DNA from 2 places in the Streptomyces sp. 4F14 genome. Region 2 is predicted to be linked to the other one. Evidence: riboswitches for the same ligand, from Rfam matches in the RefSeq annotation. Region 2 holds a riboswitch; the other holds the start of a gene.
The links. Region 2 has a riboswitch for S-adenosylmethionine ahead of thrC (threonine synthase). Riboswitches for the same ligand answer to the same signal wherever they lie in the genome.
Positions count from the first base shown of each region.

Region 1 (4,383 bases), on a different contig from region 2:
AAGCGGATCTGCCTCGGCCTCCAGCGCCGCGACAAGGACAAGGTGCTGCACGGCCGCGAGACGGGCACGATCAAGCGTCTGCCGCACGGTGAGTTCATCGAGATCCACGAGCCGCTCAGCCAGGAGCAGCTGCACACGCTCACCTCGCACGAGCAGTACGAGCCCGTCGCGATCGGCGCCACCACCGACGAGAACGGTGTCAAGCGCAAGGTGAAGAGCACGGAGAAGCTCCGCGCCAAGCTCAGCGAGTCGTACTACGGCGAGGACAGCCAGATCGCCAAGCCGACCGCCGAGGAGTACAAGGAGATCACGAGCGGCCACGGCCACCACTGATCCCAGCCAGTCAGCTGTAACGCCACAGAGGGCCCCGTCCGAACCCCGGACGGGGCCTTCGCGCTGCCCGGGGCTGGATAGGGTGTGCAGTGACTCTCCCTACGATTCTCAGGAGCGGCTTCATGAGCGCTGTGACCCCCGCTGGAGGCGACACCGCGGCGGCCCGTTCCTGGCCCGCCGTCCTCAACGCCCTGCTGTCCGGGCACGACCAGAGCGCGGACGCGACCGCCTGGGCCATGGACCGCATCATGCGCGGCGAGGCGACGGACGCTCAGATCGCCGGGTTCGTGGTGGCGTTGCGGGCCAAGGGCGAGACGGTCGAGGAGATCACCGGGGTCGTCCGGGCGATGTACGAGCACGCCAACACGATCGAGGTGTCCGGCCGGACCGTCGACATCGTCGGCACGGGCGGGGACGGCGCGAAGACCGTCAACATCTCCACGATGTCCGCGCTCGTCGTGGCCGGCACCGGTGCGAAGGTCGTCAAGCACGGCAACCGCGCCGCGTCCTCGTCGTCGGGCGCCTCGGACGTCCTGGAGAAGCTCGGCGTCAACCTGGAGCTGACCCCCAAGCGGGTCGCGGAGGTCGCGGAGGAGGCGGGCATCACCTTCTGCTTCGCCGTCAAGTTCCACCCGGCGCTGCGCCATGTCGCCGCCGCGCGCGGCCAGTTGGGCATCCGTACGGTCTTCAACGCGCTCGGCCCCCTCACGAACCCGGCCCGTGTGAAGTCCCAGGCGGTAGGGGTCGCCGACCCCCGCATGGCCCCGATGATCGCGGGCGTCCTCGCGGACCGAGGGAACTCCTCCCTGGTCTTCCGGGGCGACGACGGCCTCGACGAGCTGACGACCACCGCCACCTCCCGGGTCTGGGTGGTCCGGGACGGCAAGGTCACCGAGGAGCACTTCGACCCCCGGGACGTCGGCCTCGGCCTGGTCCCCGTCGAGGCCCTCCGCGGCGCCGACCCCTCCTACAACGCCGAGGTGGCCCGCAACCTCCTGAACGGCACCCAGGGCCCCGTCCGCGACGCGGTCCTCCTCAACTCGGCCGCGGCCCTGGTCGCCCTGAACCCCGGCACCGGCACCCTCGCCGCCCAGCTCCGCGAAGGCATGACGAAGGCGGCGGAGTCGATCGACTCGGGCGAGGCGAAGCGGACGCTGGAACGCTGGGTGGCGGCGACGAACGCGTAGGAGTTCTGAGGGAAAAGCGGCGCGAGCCGCTTTTTCTTCTTGTACGGGTGTCCCGCGATCCGGACAGAACTTGCGCCCCCGCGATCACCTCGTCTACTTTTTTCGCCAGGTCATGAGTGACAGTCATCAGGCCCCGGCCGACTGTCCGGCAACCCTCCGTCCGTGGCGGGGTGCCCCGGGTGAAGACCAGGCCGTGGGCAGCGAGGTCCACGGCAAGCGCGGACCCTCCTGAGACCGGGGGTCCTGGTCGTCGAGGAGCCGTCGTGTCTGTCGCCACCCTGCCTGTCTGCGCCCCCCTGGACGTCCTGGGCCGAGACGTCACCGTCCCCCTGGTCACCGGCGGCGAGGTCACGTACGCGGCCCTCGACTACGCGGCCAGCGCCCCGGCGCTCCAGCGCGTGTGGGACGACGTCGCCGCGTACGCCCCGTACTACGGCAGCGTCCACCGCGGCGCCGGTTACCTCTCCCAGCTCTCCACCGACCTCTTCGAGGCCGCCCGCAAGACGGTCGCGGAGTTCCTGGACTGCCGCGAGGACGACGAGCTGATCTTCACCCGCTCGACGACGGACTCCCTGAACCTGCTGGCCCGCGCGGTCCCCGCGAACTGCCAGGTGTACGTCTTCGAGACGGAGCACCACGCCTCCCTGCTCCCCTGGCAGCACAGGGACGTCACCTACCTGGACGCCCCCCGCACCCCCGAGGAGGCGGTGGCGACGCTGGGCCGGGCCCTGTCGGAACGCGACCCGGCCGCCCCCGCCCTCGTCTGCGTGACCGGCGCCTCGAACGTCACCGGCGAGCTGTGGCCGATCCGCGAGCTGACGGCGACGGCCCACGCGCACGGCGCCCGCATCGTCCTGGACGCGGCCCAGCTCGCCCCCCACCACCCCGTGTCGGTGCGGGACCTGGACGTCGACTGGATCGCCTTCTCGGGACACAAGCTGTACGCCCCCTTCGGCGCGGGCGTCCTCGCGGGCCGGACGGACTGGCTGCACGCGGCCGAGCCGTACCTCGCGGGCGGCGGCGCCAGCCGGAAGGTGAGCCGCGCGGCGGACGGCTCGGTCGAGGTCGAGTGGCACGAGAACGCGGCCCGGCACGAGGCCGGTTCCCCGAACGTGATCGGCGCCTACGCGATCGCCTCCGCGTGCAAGGCGCTCACGGAGGAGGGCTTCGGCAACCTCGTCGCCCGCGAGCACCACCTGATCGGCAAGGTCCGTGCCGGCCTCGCGGACGTCCCCCAGGTCCGCGTCCTGTCCCTGTTCGGCGACGACGCCCCCCGCGTCGGCGTCCTCTCCTTCGTCGTCGACGGCTGGAACAGCTCCCACTTCGCCGCCGCGCTCTCCGCGGAGTACGGCATCGGGGTGCGCGACGGCCTCTTCTGCGCGCACCCGCTCGTCAACCACCTGCTGGGCGCGACGGCCACCGCGGCGGGGGAGTGCGGCGAGGCGACGTCCCTGAACGCGATCCGGGTGAGCTTCGGCGCGGGCACGCCGGACGAGCACGTGGACCGGTTCGTGACGGCGGTACGCGAACTGGTGACGCTGGGCGCGAAGCTGACGTACCGGACGGAGAACGGCCGCTGCGTGCCGGCTGTCTAGGAGTCCAGGCCGATCGCGAACGCCGCCTCCAGGTCGTGCTGGGAGTACGTCCGGAACGCGACGTGCGTGTCCGTCGCCTCCACGCCGGGGATCTTGCTGATCCGGCCGGGGATGACGTCGGCCAGGTCCTCGTGCTCGCGCACCCGCACCATCGCGACGAGGTCGTACGTCCCGGTCACCGAGAACACCTCGCTGACACTCTCCAGGGACGCGATCTCCTCGGCGATCTCCGGAATCCGGTCCACGCTGGTCTTGATCAGGACGATCGCGGTGATCACGACTGGTTCTCTCCCTCGGGGATGCGTGCTGGGGCGGCCTCAACTGTAGTCGTACGGGTGAATCGCGCCCACGCGTACAGGAACCCCAGCGTGAACCCGACGACGTGGGCGAGGTAGGCGACTCCGGGGCCCGTGGAGGCGCGGTTCGCGGCGATCCACTGGAGGGCCGCCCAGAAGGGGAGGACCAGCCAGGCGGGGAAGCGCAGGGGGAGGAAGAAGAGGAACGGCAGGAGACTGGTGACGCGGGCCCGGGGGAAGAGGTAGAGGAAGGCCCCGAGGACGGCCGAGATCGCTCCGGACGCCCCCACGAGGGACTGTGCGGAGTCGGCGCCCGCAGCCGCGTACCCCAGGAGGGCCAGGCAGCCGCAGCCGAGGTAGAAGAGGGTGAACTCGACGCGCCCCATGCGTTCCTCGGTCATCGCCCCGAAGACGTAGAGGAAGAGCATGTTGCCGAGCAGGTGGACCCAGCCGCCGTGCACGAACAGCGCGGTCAGCGGGGTGAGCGCGGCGCGCGCGGACCCCTCGAAGAGGTCGGCGGGCACGACCCCCCAGCGGTGGTAGTAGGCGCGCTGCGCCGCCGCCAGCGCCTCGCCGGCGCCGTACGCCGGATTCAGTCCGGACGCGGGGCCGAGGGCGAAGACGGCGCAGCACGCGGCGATCAGCGTGTATGTCACCGGCGCGGCGGGGCGCCACCTGTCGATCATGGCTACAGAGCATGACGCAAGCGGATACAACGGCTCATATCGCCTCGCCGTCGTGGACGGGCGGGCGGCGGGTCCCCGCCAGGCCGTAGGGTTACCGCCACACGCACCGGGGCACGCCCCCGGCGCACGGCCCAGAAAAAGGAGCGGACGGTTCCGATGACGGTTACCCTGCCGACCGCCACCACCCGGTGGCGCTGCACCCTCTGCGGAAACCTCACCCGGTTCGACGTGACCCGCTCCTCGAAGGTCGTCGAGTACGTCCACCTCGACCTGGCCGGAGAGCCGA
Region 1 is NZ_JBLRVY010000002.1:172,870-177,252, forward strand. It holds gene ACLZOT_RS03065 (cytochrome b) at 1-333, shown strand, start outside; gene trpD (anthranilate phosphoribosyltransferase) at 456-1,520, shown strand; SAM riboswitch class IV at 1,629-1,745, shown strand; gene ACLZOT_RS03075 (aminotransferase class V-fold PLP-dependent enzyme) at 1,784-3,115, shown strand; gene ACLZOT_RS03080 (Lrp/AsnC family transcriptional regulator) at 3,112-3,393, opposite strand; gene ACLZOT_RS03085 (rhomboid family intramembrane serine protease) at 3,390-4,097, opposite strand; gene ACLZOT_RS03090 (hypothetical protein) at 4,254-4,383, shown strand, end outside.
Region 1: another riboswitch for S-adenosylmethionine. It lies ahead of ACLZOT_RS03075 (aminotransferase class V-fold PLP-dependent enzyme); the one in region 2 lies ahead of thrC (threonine synthase).

Region 2 (4,383 bases):
CGGCTGAATGTATCTGTCCAACTGCCGTCTGCAACAGGTCAATCGGACGAGAATTCTGGACGCCCACGATCCGGAATGTGGTGAGAATTCACCAGAGTTCGGGGCAAGTCGGGCCCGACATATGCCACAAATGCCACGCAAGAGACGCGCACTTTGGCTACTTCTTGTCGGGTGTAAGGCAGAAATCAAGGGCTTCCGACTTGCGGGGCAAGAGCCAAACGGAAGCGGGTTCCCCAACCTTACCTCGTTCAACCACACAGAATTGCCCCCTCCGCTTCTGCACGGAGGGGGCAATTCTGTGAACAATGGGTAATGTCTGTTACCTACGGTTACTACCGGCTGGTAATGACATTAGGTCAACCGGAGAAATCAGCCTCCGGCGACCGCCGGGATGATGGAGACGCCGGCGCCGTCGGGAGTCGCCGTCTCCAGCCCCTGTTCGAAACGGACGTCGTCGTCATTGACGTACACATTGACGAACCGCCGCAGCTTGCCCTGATCGTCCAGGATGCGCGCGGAGATGCCCGTGTGGTTCTTCTCCAGGTCCGCGATGACCTCCCCGAGGGTCCCGCCCTCGGCGGCCACCTCGGCCTGCCCACCGGTGTACGTACGCAGGATGGTCGGGATACGAACGGTCACGCTCATGCGAGGCCAGCCTCTCGGAAGGAGTCCAGGGTCGGGCGGATGGTGGCGGTGAGGCCGGTGCCGGCGACCGCGTCGAGCGTCTTGAGGCCGTCACCCGTGTTGAGGACGACCGTCGTGAGGGACGGGTCCAGCAGCCCGTTCTCGATCAACTTCCGGGTGACCCCCACGGTCACACCCCCGGCGGTCTCCGCGAAGATCCCCTCCGTCCGCGCCAGCACCTTGATCGCGTCGACGATCTGCTCGTCGGTGACGTCCTCGACGGCGCCGCCGGTCCGCCGCGCGATGTCCAGCACGTACGGCCCGTCCGCAGGGTTCCCGATGGCCAGCGACTTCGCGATCGTGTCCGGCTTCTGCGGCCGTACGACGTCGTGCCCCGCCTTGTACGCGACGGACACCGGGCTGCACCCCTCCGCCTGCGCCCCGAAGATCTTGTACGGCTTGTCCGCGACGAGCCCCAGCTTGATCAGCTCCTGGAGCCCCTTGTCGATCTTCGTGAGCTGCGACCCGGAGGCGATCGGTACGACGAGCTGGTCCGGGAGTTCCCAGCCGAGCTGCTCGCAGATCTCGTACGCCAGCGTCTTGGAGCCCTCGGCGTAGTACGGCCGCAGGTTGACGTTGACGAAGCCCCAGCCCTCGCCCGCGGAGTCGCCGATCAGCTCGGAGCAGAAGCGGTTGACGTCGTCGTAGTTGCCCTCGATGCCGACCAGCTCACCGCCGTAGACCGCGGCCATGACGATCTTGCCCTGCTCCAGGTCGTGCGGGATGAAGACGCAGGAACGCAGGCCCGCGCGAGCCGCTGCCGCGCCGACGGCACCGGCGAGGTTGCCCGTCGAGGAGCAGCTGAGGGTGGTGAAACCGAAGGCGCGCGCCGCTTCGAGCGCCTGCGCCACGACACGGTCCTTGAAGGAGTGGGTCGGGTTGCCGGAGTCGTCCTTGACGAACAACTTGCCCTGCTCGACGCCGAGTTCGGCGGCGAGACGGTCGGCCTGGACGAGCTTGGTCCAACCCGGGTTGATGTTCGGCTTGTCGGCCACGTCCGCCGGTACGGGGAGCAGGGGGGCGTAGCGCCAGATGTTGGCGGGGCCCGCGGCGATGCGCCGCTTGAGTTCTTCGGGGTCGTACGAAGAGAAGTCGTACGCGATCTCCAGCGGCCCGAAACACTCCTCGCACGCGAAGAACGGGCCGAGGGGGACGCGGTGACCACACTCGCGACAGCTCAGCGCCGCGGCGGGACCGAGGTCGACAGTGGTCGTGGCGATGGTCTGCACAGCCATGGAGGCGAGGCCCTTTCTCCTCATCTTCCTCACGACGCATCTCGCCGTGAGACGGATTTGGCACCTTCCCTAGCCGGGAGCCTCGCTGCGTGATCACGCACGAGACCGGCTGGAGGGTTGCCGGGGCTTCATCGGGCCGTATCCCTCTGCCCCTCTGGATGAGCGGTATGAAGTTATGAGTGGAGCTGTCCGCGGGCGGCCCCCGACATGCGATGGTCACCAGCGTTGTTCAAGACTGTAACCGAAGGCCACGACAGTTGAGATAGTCGTCCGAGGCGCGAGATGGATCACACTGGGCAGTGTGACCGTGACAGTGAGGAGCCGCTGACTGTGCTGGAAGAAGTCGAGCGCTGGCTGGCCACCCGCTCCTGGTCGGTGACCGATCGCCCCCTGCACCGGATCATGGCCGCGAAGCGGGCCTCCGGGCGGACCGTCTCCGTGGTCCTGCCCGCGCTGAACGAGGAGGCGACGGTCGGTGACATCGTCGCGGTCATCCGCCACGACCTGATGCTCCAGGTCCCGCTCGTCGACGAGCTCGTGGTCGTCGACTCCGGCTCCACCGACCGTACGGCGCAGGTGGCGGCGTCCGCGGGGGCGCGGGTCGTCCACCGCGACGCGATCCTCCCGCGCATTCCCGCACTGCCCGGCAAGGGTGAGGTCCTGTGGCGGTCCCTCCTCGCCACCACCGGCGACATCGTCTGCTTCATCGACGCCGACCTGCGTGACTTCTCCTCCGACTTCGTCTCCGGCATCGTCGGCCCGCTGCTGACCGATCCGGACGTGGACCTCGTCAAGGGCATGTACGACCGCCCGCTCGCGGGGGCCTCGGGTCAGGGCGGCCGGGTGACCGAGCTGATGGCCCGCCCCCTGCTGAACATGCACTGGCCCCAACTCGCGGGCTTCGTGCAGCCGTTGGGGGGCGAGTACGCCGCCCGGCGCAGCCTCCTGGAGCAACTGCCGTTCCCGGTCGGGTACGGGGTCGAGCTGGGCATGCTGGTCGACGCCCTGCATCTGGTGGGCCTCGACGCGCTGGCCCAGGTCGACATCGGGGTCCGCAAGCACCGGCACCAGGACGGGCAGGCGCTGGGGCGGATGTCGGCGGCGATCTACCGCACCGCCCAACTGCGGCTCGCCCGGGGGCACTTGATCCGGCCCTCCTTGACCCAGTTCGAGCGGGGGGAGGACGGGTTCGAGGCGCGGACGTACTCGGTGGACACGGAGGAGAGGCCGCCGATGGTGGAGGTGGCGGAGTACGCGCGGCGGGAGGTGGCGTGAGGGGGCGTGCGTGAGGGGGCCTGCGGGGCTGGTCCTGGGGGGGCTGGTCCTGTGGGGGTAACCGGGTAGTACCTGGGTAGGGCATACCCCGGTGTCCCATGCCACGTATACGTTCCGAACGTTTGAGCAGCGCGGCGCCTGGCTAGGTTCAGGCGTATGACGTTCGGTGCTTCGCGTGTGCTCGTCGCCTCCAACCGGGGCCCCGTCTCCTACTCCGTCGGCGACGACGGCACGCTCCACGCCAAGCGCGGTGGCGGCGGTGTCGTCTCCGGGCTCTCCGCGATCGACCCGGACTCCGGCGCGCTGTGGGTGTGCAGCGCCCTGTCCGACGGCGACCGCGAAGCCGTACGGCGGGGTGTGGGCGAGCCCGGGACGCGGATGCTCGACATCCCGGCCGACGTGCACGCCGACGCGTACAACGGGGTCGCCAACTCCGTGCTCTGGTTCGTGCACCACATGCTGTACCAGACGCCGCTGGAGCCCGTGTTCGACGCGGAGTTCCGGCGGCAGTGGGCGTCGTACGAGGCGTACAACCTCGCGTTCGCCGAGGCGCTCGCGGAGGGGGCCGCCGAGGGGGCGGCCGTACTCGTGCAGGACTACCACCTGTGCCTCGTGCCCGGGATGCTGCGCGCGCTGCGGCCCGACCTGCGGATCGGGCACTTCTCGCACACGCCGTGGGCCCCGCCGGACTACTTCGCGCTGCTGCCCGACGACATCCGTACGCAACTCCTGACCAGCATGCTCGCCGCCGACCGGCTCGGGTTCCTCACCCGGCGGTGGGCCGACGCGTTCGCCGCGTGCTGTCCCGACGGGACCGGGTCGACCGGGATCGGGGTGCATCCCCTCGGCGCCGACGCGGACTTCCTGCGCGAGCGCGCGGACCAGGCCGACGTACGGGACCGGGTCGTCTCCCTGCGCGAGGAGATCGGGGAGGGGCGGCTCGCCGTCGTCCGCGTCGACCGGACCGAGCTGTCCAAGAACATCGTGCGGGGGCTACTGGCTTACCGGCACCTGCTGGATACCCGCCCCGAATGGCGTAACCGCGTGGTCCACGTGGCTTTCGCGTACCCCTCCCGGCAGGACCTCAAGGTGTACCGGGACTACATGGACGAGGTCCAGCGGGTCGCCGCCGAGATCAACTCCGTCTACGGGACGGCGACTTGGACCCCCGTACTGCTCCATCTCAAGG
Region 2 is NZ_JBLRVY010000015.1:20,535-24,917, reverse strand. It holds gene ACLZOT_RS25430 (MoaD/ThiS family protein) at 370-645, opposite strand; gene thrC (threonine synthase) at 642-1,919, opposite strand; SAM riboswitch class I at 1,937-2,084, opposite strand; gene ACLZOT_RS25420 (glucosyl-3-phosphoglycerate synthase) at 2,250-3,194, shown strand; gene ACLZOT_RS25415 (alpha,alpha-trehalose-phosphate synthase (UDP-forming)) at 3,351-4,383, shown strand, end outside.